Regions from separate parts of the Peribacillus sp. NPDC006672 genome, predicted to be linked through region 1. Evidence: riboswitches for the same ligand, from Rfam matches in the RefSeq annotation. Region 1 holds a riboswitch; the other holds the start of a gene.
The links. Region 1 has a riboswitch for cyclic di-GMP ahead of sinI (DNA-binding anti-repressor SinI). Riboswitches for the same ligand answer to the same signal wherever they lie in the genome.
Positions count from the first base shown of each region.

Region 2: another riboswitch for cyclic di-GMP. It lies ahead of ACQKKK_RS02000 (anti-repressor SinI family protein); the one in region 1 lies ahead of sinI (DNA-binding anti-repressor SinI).

Region 1 covers NZ_JBNNOR010000003.1:205,800-209,631, forward strand. Annotated here, with positions in the region: gene ACQKKK_RS06885 (flagellar protein FliT) at 1-220, shown strand, start outside; gene hpf (ribosome hibernation-promoting factor, HPF/YfiA family) at 474-1,031, shown strand; cyclic di-GMP riboswitch class I at 1,740-1,824, shown strand; gene sinI (DNA-binding anti-repressor SinI) at 1,856-1,996, shown strand; gene ACQKKK_RS06900 (helix-turn-helix domain-containing protein) at 2,142-2,465, opposite strand; gene secA (preprotein translocase subunit SecA) at 2,885-3,832, shown strand, end outside.
Region 2 covers NZ_JBNNOR010000001.1:405,468-409,299, forward strand. Annotated here, with positions in the region: gene ACQKKK_RS01995 (acyltransferase family protein) at 1-726, opposite strand, end outside; cyclic di-GMP riboswitch class I at 1,730-1,811, shown strand; gene ACQKKK_RS02000 (anti-repressor SinI family protein) at 1,830-1,952, shown strand; gene ACQKKK_RS02005 (hypothetical protein) at 2,209-2,346, shown strand; gene ACQKKK_RS02010 (hypothetical protein) at 2,638-2,787, shown strand; gene ACQKKK_RS02015 (VanZ family protein) at 2,784-3,269, shown strand.

The DNA of each region.
Region 1 (3,832 bases):
GATGGCAGGGATTCAACCGCCTTTTTCTGATTCTGAACAGGAATTAGGGAAGAAGTTAATCGAACTCAATGAAAAAGTTTCACAACTTCTCGAAGAACAAAAAGTAGAAATCCAACGCGATATCAAACAGCTCAGTGTTAAAAAAGAATCATCTAATAAATACACGAACCCGTATGAAAGTCTATCAATCGATGGCATGTTCTACGATAAAAGAAATTAATTACCCAGCCGTTTGGATTCCAAACGGTTTTTATGTTAAATATTTTTAAAATTTCTGTAAATAATTCGCGCTTAATTTTTTCTTTATGGCTAGGCATTTGTTATAATGAAGCTAGGGCAGACATCAACCCTTTCCAAAACCTTCCGACAATTGTTTCATAATTTCGACATATTTCATGATGTGTTTCTAAAGGGAACCGGAGGGGTATTGTAGAATCTAACTGTATAGTCTTAATTTAAGGAGGACTCACTTTATGAATTACAACGTACGCGGTGAAAACATTGAGGTAACTCCAGCAATTCGAGAATACGTCGAAAAGAAAATTGGCAAGTTAGAACGATATTTTAACAATACACCAGATGCAAATGTGTTAGTGAATTTGAAAGTGAACAATAATACATCCAAGGTCGAAGTGACGATTCCTATGCAGAATTTGGTTCTTCGCGCTGAAGAGGAAAATGCGGATATGTATGCTGCCATTGACTTGATCAATGATAAGCTTGAACGCCAAATTCGTAAACATAAAACAAAGGTCAATCGTAAGTTCCGGAACAACTTATCTACGACTCCCGAGGCATTCGCCTTCAATACGGAAGTTGACGAAGTGATGGATGAATTCGAAGATGATACTGATATTGAAGTGGTCCGCAATAAGCGCTTTGATTTGAAGCCGATGGACAGTGAAGAAGCCATTTTACAAATGAATATGCTTGGTCACAGTTTCTTCGTATATACGAATGCGGATACTAACACAACGAACGTGGTGTACCGACGTAAAGATGGACGCTACGGATTAATTGAACCTAGTTAATGATGAATCTGAAATCAAAAGCACAGCCCAGTCTCTGGGTTGTGCTTTTTTAGCATTTTGGTAGTTTACCATTACATTCATAGCCGACGAGTGCTGTTGATTATTTTATTACTATTTTACTAAGTTTAGATGGAAATGAATCAAAAGGTATAAAAAATGACCGTATCATTTGCCTTTCGAAATTCATTTTAACGAACGGTTTTTGTTCTTTAATGAGATAAATAGTTAGTTTTACCTATTCAAACACCTCTATCTTTTGTACTATACTCAAATTGTCAGTTCTTTAAAAAGAACAATTAGTTTTTTATAAAAAACAATTTGATCAAGGTGCAGAGGGAGTGTTTTTTTTTGTATCGAAAGAATTGCCATAAATGCTATAGGGCTTCCTTTAGCAGTGCAGAATATGGAAAGTGGCTTTGCCCGATCTGCGGTGAGGACTTAACTGTGCAAAAAGCCTTGGATGCACTTAAAGTGGAGAGAATTAATAGGTCCCATCGAATGGTTAATGAATGCAGTTATCCTCGTTTTATAAAAAACGAATAGAATAGGACTTTGATAATGATTGAATTGAATGTTGCATTTTCCCAATATTGTAATATTTTGTCGGATAAAAGGTTTGCATTTAGATAGATTACCGACATAAAATAGCAATATATGGAGTGTATATCCGTTATAATATGATTAAAAGAATGTATTTGGTAAGAGGTACCACGACAAAGGCAAACTTATTGAAAGATGAGGGCGCAAAGGCACAGGTCTAAGGTTTAGCGACTACGATGGCTGGTCTGCCTGAAATACAAAGGGTATTTTAGGAGGTAGAAGAGGTGGCTAATGTGGAAATAGATCAAGAATGGGTAAAGTTGATTTTAGAAGCAAGGAGCTTGGGTTTCAAAAAAGAGGAAATTAGTGCTTTATTTGAACGGGAAAGCCTTGAGGTTACATTAGAGGAGAACGAAGAAAGCTAAGTACTGAAAAGCATCGAAAACATCCCTATAAACAGTGGTTCAATTCATTAGCTGTTTATAGGGTTTTATTCTTCCATGAGATTCTAGCAAATCTAGTTCATTCAAGCTGTATTCTTCAGGATTATGTAGGTAGACTATTAAACTACTATTCTTCTTTACCTTTTCTCCATTTATTAAACTCGATGAATTCCCTGAATTGTTGTTTTGATACACCAGAATTCATAGCCTCCTCAACGATTTTCATCCAATCAGTGTCCAAGTTTTCCTTATTTGGTGCATCGTAAAGAAGGGCATCAACAGGAATGTTAAGCACGGCGGAGATTTTTTCAAGAAATTGAATAGAAGGATTCGTTTGTAAGTTTCGCTCGAGCGAACTTAAGTAAGACTTTGCCACCCCCGCTTTATCGGCGAGTTCAGTCATGGACATTTTCTTTTCTTCCCGCAGTTTTTTTACACGTTCACCAATCATCAATACCACCTCGAAACATGTTCTATTTATCTTCTGCTTATAAGTTTGAGTAGCCCACATTAAATCATTCAAAACAAGGAGCCTTTAAGGCTGGATTACCTTGACAGGTTATCGCTAGAGAAGGACACAGATCTAGTGATGGAAGGTTATGGATAATTCTCATTTGCATTGGAATAGTGGGGAGTTTGCAATATATTTTTTATACTTCCTTTTATTTTAACAGTTTTACTCTTCATTTATCCATTGTTTTTCGCAAGAATTGAATTCAGGTCAATGGCCAGGAAGTGACATGAAGTTGTACCTCTAGGATAGAAGTGGTAAAATTAAGCGTGGATTGTAATAATAGAAGGTGTGTTTCTTCTTACTTATATGAATTTTGTTATTGAACGATCATTACCATAATAGAGGAGCGTTATTGAATGCTTAATATATTAAATAGAGTTTTTGATCCGAATAAGCGGGAAATAAAGCGTTTGGAAAAAATCGCTGATCAGGTCGAAGCGCTGGCTGATAAGACGGCTGCGTTATCGGATGAACAGCTGCGTGCCAAAACAGGTGAGTTTAAAGAGCGTTATCAAAATGGGGAAACAGTGGATGATTTGCTAGTTGAGGCTTTTGCGGTTGCGCGTGAAGGGGCAAAGCGTGCTCTAGGCCTATATCCTTACCGTGTTCAAATCATGGGTGGGGCATCGCTTCATGATGGAAATATCTCCGAGATGAAAACAGGGGAAGGTAAAACATTAACCTCCACCATGCCGGTTTATTTAAACGCGCTTACTGGTAAAGGTGTACATGTCGTTACTGTCAACGAATATCTGGCCCACCGTGATGCTACTGAGATGGGTGTATTGTATGATTTTCTTGGCTTGACCGTCGGATTGAATTTGAACAGTCATTCTAAAGAAGAAAAACAAGAGGCGTACAATGCTGACATTACGTATAGCACGAATAATGAGCTAGGTTTTGATTACCTGCGTGACAATATGGTGTTATATAAAGAACAAATGGTACAGCGCCCACTGCACTTTGCTGTCATTGATGAAGTCGATTCGATTTTGATAGATGAGGCGAGAACGCCTTTGATCATTTCCGGTTCCGCACAAAAATCGGCCCAGCTTTATATTCAAGCCAATGCGTTTGTGAGAACGTTACAAAAAGATACGGACTACACGTATGATGAAAAGACAAAAGGCGTTCAGCTGACCGAAGATGGGATGAACAGAGCTGAAAGAGCGTTTAACATCGATAATTTATTCGATATTAGTCACGTTACTTTGAATCATCATATTAATCAGGCGTTGAAGGCGCATGTTTCCATGCATTTGGATGTGGATTATGTGGTCCAAGAAGGCGAGATTGTCATCGTT
Region 2 (3,832 bases), on a different contig from region 1:
TTTAAAGGTATAGGCAAAGAGTGTATGCCGATATTTTGCTAACATAGCTCCCATTAAAAAAAGAGTACTATAATGGAAACTTAGAATAATGCTGGTTATATCCACACTAGAACCAAATAAATATAAACACACAGTCGAAGAAAAAATTAAAACAAAAAGCCATAATAATGAATATTTGAGCTTTCTTCGTATAAATAAAAGTACCAGTACAGGGAATACAATTGAAATTCTCATTTCGTGGACAAGTGACCATATTACATTGTTATAGGCGTCTGTATTGAACTGACCAATAAACAAAAGATGTTCTATTAATAAGGAAGGAGTGTCAAGAGCTGTCCAAGATTTACTAAACCAGTCAGTGATAAAGGGTAAATCAATATGGCTTAAAAGTCTTTTCGCCAATATAGCCAAGCTTATTGCCACTAGATATGGTATATAAATTCGAAACACTCGTTTTATTAGATATGTAGAATAGCGGAATTTAGCACTAGTAACTGATAAATACAAAACAAAACCACTCAATACAAAAAATAGAATGACAGATTCATTTCCACTACTGAAAAAAAGGCGTAGAGGAGTTTCCTTGAACAAATAAATCATATAGGGACTGTTTGAGTCGTATTTATAATTTGCATAGGCAGGGTAAACCATCAAATAATGCCCGATTAACACAATGAGAGCTGCTAAACCCCTTAATGAGTCGAATTCCTCATATCTACTAGTCATATCCTCCTCCAACCATTTTTTTTATAATATAGCATTTGTTCTTAATAAAGTATATATAGTTCTATAAAACAGACAAAATTAGACAAAAAAAGTAAAAGTTAAACCATATTATCCTAACTTTCAATTATTAAATGTTTAATGGGCGTACTATTAGTATTTAATAATTAAGGAGAGTATTTGAAAGAAGGAACACATCATGGTTAAGTTAAATCGAAGTTTCAGATTATGAAAAAGGGATTTCGGACTTTTGTCCAGGAGGATAAACACTGTTCCTATCACCCTTAATTCACTTAAGGGATGGATTTTGCGGATCATCCAGCAGTTATGGATTAAAGAGGAAACATTCAAGCTGCTGATGCTAATTCGTCCTAAGAGGGATACAAATTAGATAATCAAATAGAACCAATAATGCTGATTGACATAATAATGTAAAGATGGTAAGTTCAATCTGAATATTCGTTATAAAGAACAATGTGTTCGTTAAAGGTTGGAAGTTTGAAGGATTAAAGTAATGAAAAATGTAAAATAATAAATTCTACTTTTAAATATATATACCTATCATTTATTAAAAGCAAAAGCTCAATTAATGAGTTATAGAAAGGATGAATTTTAATGCCTTTATACCAAATGAGAGAAATATGGACACCTTTAAAATTAGTTGGAGTTAAGTTTTTTAAAACAGATGAAGGAAGTATTTTTATGAAAGTTTTTAATAAACGTCGAAGAAAGTTAAATTAATGCATTTTTTTAATGGCAGTTCAGCTTGTTTATGATTGATCGGAATTTCCCAATATACCTAGTTTTAAGACAATTTCTTTGAAGGATTTTGTAGAATGATGGCAGAAATTAACGAAAATTATTAATGATTAATACTTTAGTTTTAAAGTATAATTAACATGAATATAGTATTAAAGGCTTAGAAAAAATATAATGGGGTGTCGACTTCTTAAAAAAGTAGAATTGCACGCCATGAAACTAAATGGGAAAATTAAATGTTAAATATTCTTGAGAAAAGCAAACCTATTGAAAAGTAGGGACGCAAAATTACAGGTCTAAGGCTATGCTAAGACGGCTGTGTTACCACAAATTAGGCGGGAATTTTCATGAAAGCAAACAATGAATTAGAAGAATGGGTTTATTTAATGTTGGAGGCGAAAAACTCAGGATTATCCATTGAAGATGTGCGTGACTTCATCGTAACAAATAAATCTAGAGTAAAACAGTAAATCATGGGATTAGCAATATTTACTTTAGGGAAGGCTGATATACAGTCTTCTTTTTTTGTGGATCCTCTAAGGGATAAATAGGAATTTTAAGTTCACCTAACCTTCTATAGTTTTACGAAAAATAACCTACAAAAAAATAGTGAATAATACCTAAATGTTTTCGGGTATGTGCCGATATAACTATAAAGATCAAGCAAAGGGACTTCGCGGCAGGCGATGTCAGATAGCTGCCATCAAAATAAAAGGAGATTATTTGATGACAAAAAACAAATTCATTACGTTCGAGGAAGTTTATGAAAAGAAACAAAGAAGCAAGAAGATTTTTATTGGGACTTATATTACCATTACTTTAGTATTGATTTCATTGATGACTTATTTAATGGGGCAATCATGATAGAGGGTGTCGAATGGGCTGAGGAATCGGTCCTTTTTGTTTCTTTTTCATTTGGCTTTTACACCAAATGAACTACATATATTCAACTGATGATTTTGATATTCCGTCAGTTATGAACTTTTTGTGATCATATCTTTTAATATTTCTTTAAAAATTCAGATTTTACCCTTTTGTAGATTCATTCCGCTTGCCAATCACCAATTTATATGTGATTATCAAATAAAAGAGCTATATTCCTTATTTTTGAAAAAAAGGATTAGGACAACAGTATGAAATGGTGGCTCAATTATATTGGAGTGGAAAATTCAAATGGATTTTTTTGATGTTTTAAAAGACACTTTTGCCAAAGGAGAGTCTGGGCAGGATGTTACTGTAAATGAACTTGTGGAGGAGATTAAGGAGAAATTAAGCGGGATCATGGAAGAACCTGATAGTATATGATCCGTAGATATTTCGTCCCGGGTTTGCTCGTTTTATGGGCGATGGTCATCTTCTTTTTTTCCTCGCAAACGTATGAGGAGCAAAGCATTTCCCCTTTATTAGCACAGTTCAATACGCCGTATTGGTATGATAGATTAAGCGGCATTTCATTCATGTATGGTGGTGTTGAAGTAAGTGTCCAAACAGCTGGAGTGAACGGTTTTCTGGAGTTTTTCCTTCGGAAGGGTGCCCATCTTTTTATCTTTTTTGTGTTTGGATTATTGACATATGGTGTTTGGCGCCGTTTTGTGAAGAATCCTGTTCTTTCGTTTTCAGGCGCTTTTTTATGCGTCCTTTTTTATGCGAGTGCGGACGAGCTGCATCAAAAACTAACGGGTGGACGAACTCCCTTGTGGCAGGATGTCATGCTGGACACGTTTGGCGGTTTGCTGGGAATTTTCTTTTTTCTTATCTTTTATCGATGGAGAAGTCCTAGAATCTGAAGAAATCATTTCACATAAACTTCTAACAATATGCTTTTCTTTTGGAGTGCCCGCACAGGAAAAAATGAATAAAAACAAGTATAAAAGCAGTGGATTTCGCAAGTGAAATCGCACTGCTTTTCGTGTTTTTTAGGATGAAAATCTTTTTATTCTATTGGCTGATGAATTGTTATTTACGTATAATCGAATATCCCAGATGAAAAGTCATAACAAAGTAAGTGGAGAGTTGAAAATTGCCGTCTCTTGACGGCAATGTCAACTTTTCATTCTTCCTTAGAATAATTCAAATGTAGCTACGCTCTTTTATATGTCTTTAACAATCCTGATAGGCTGCACAGCATTATTATTCTGGGCTTTATTTGGTTCTGCATTTAAGAAGATATTTGCAAAATACGATAATGTGTTTATTACTCATTTATTCTGCCATTGCAATTTTCTAAAGAAAGGCCCATTTGGAATGAATCCACATGAGCGAAAGTAACATGCCGAAGTTAGAGGGATTTCGACCGCATAAAGGGATTACAACAACATGCTTCTTTTTTATCGTTATCCCTTATATATAT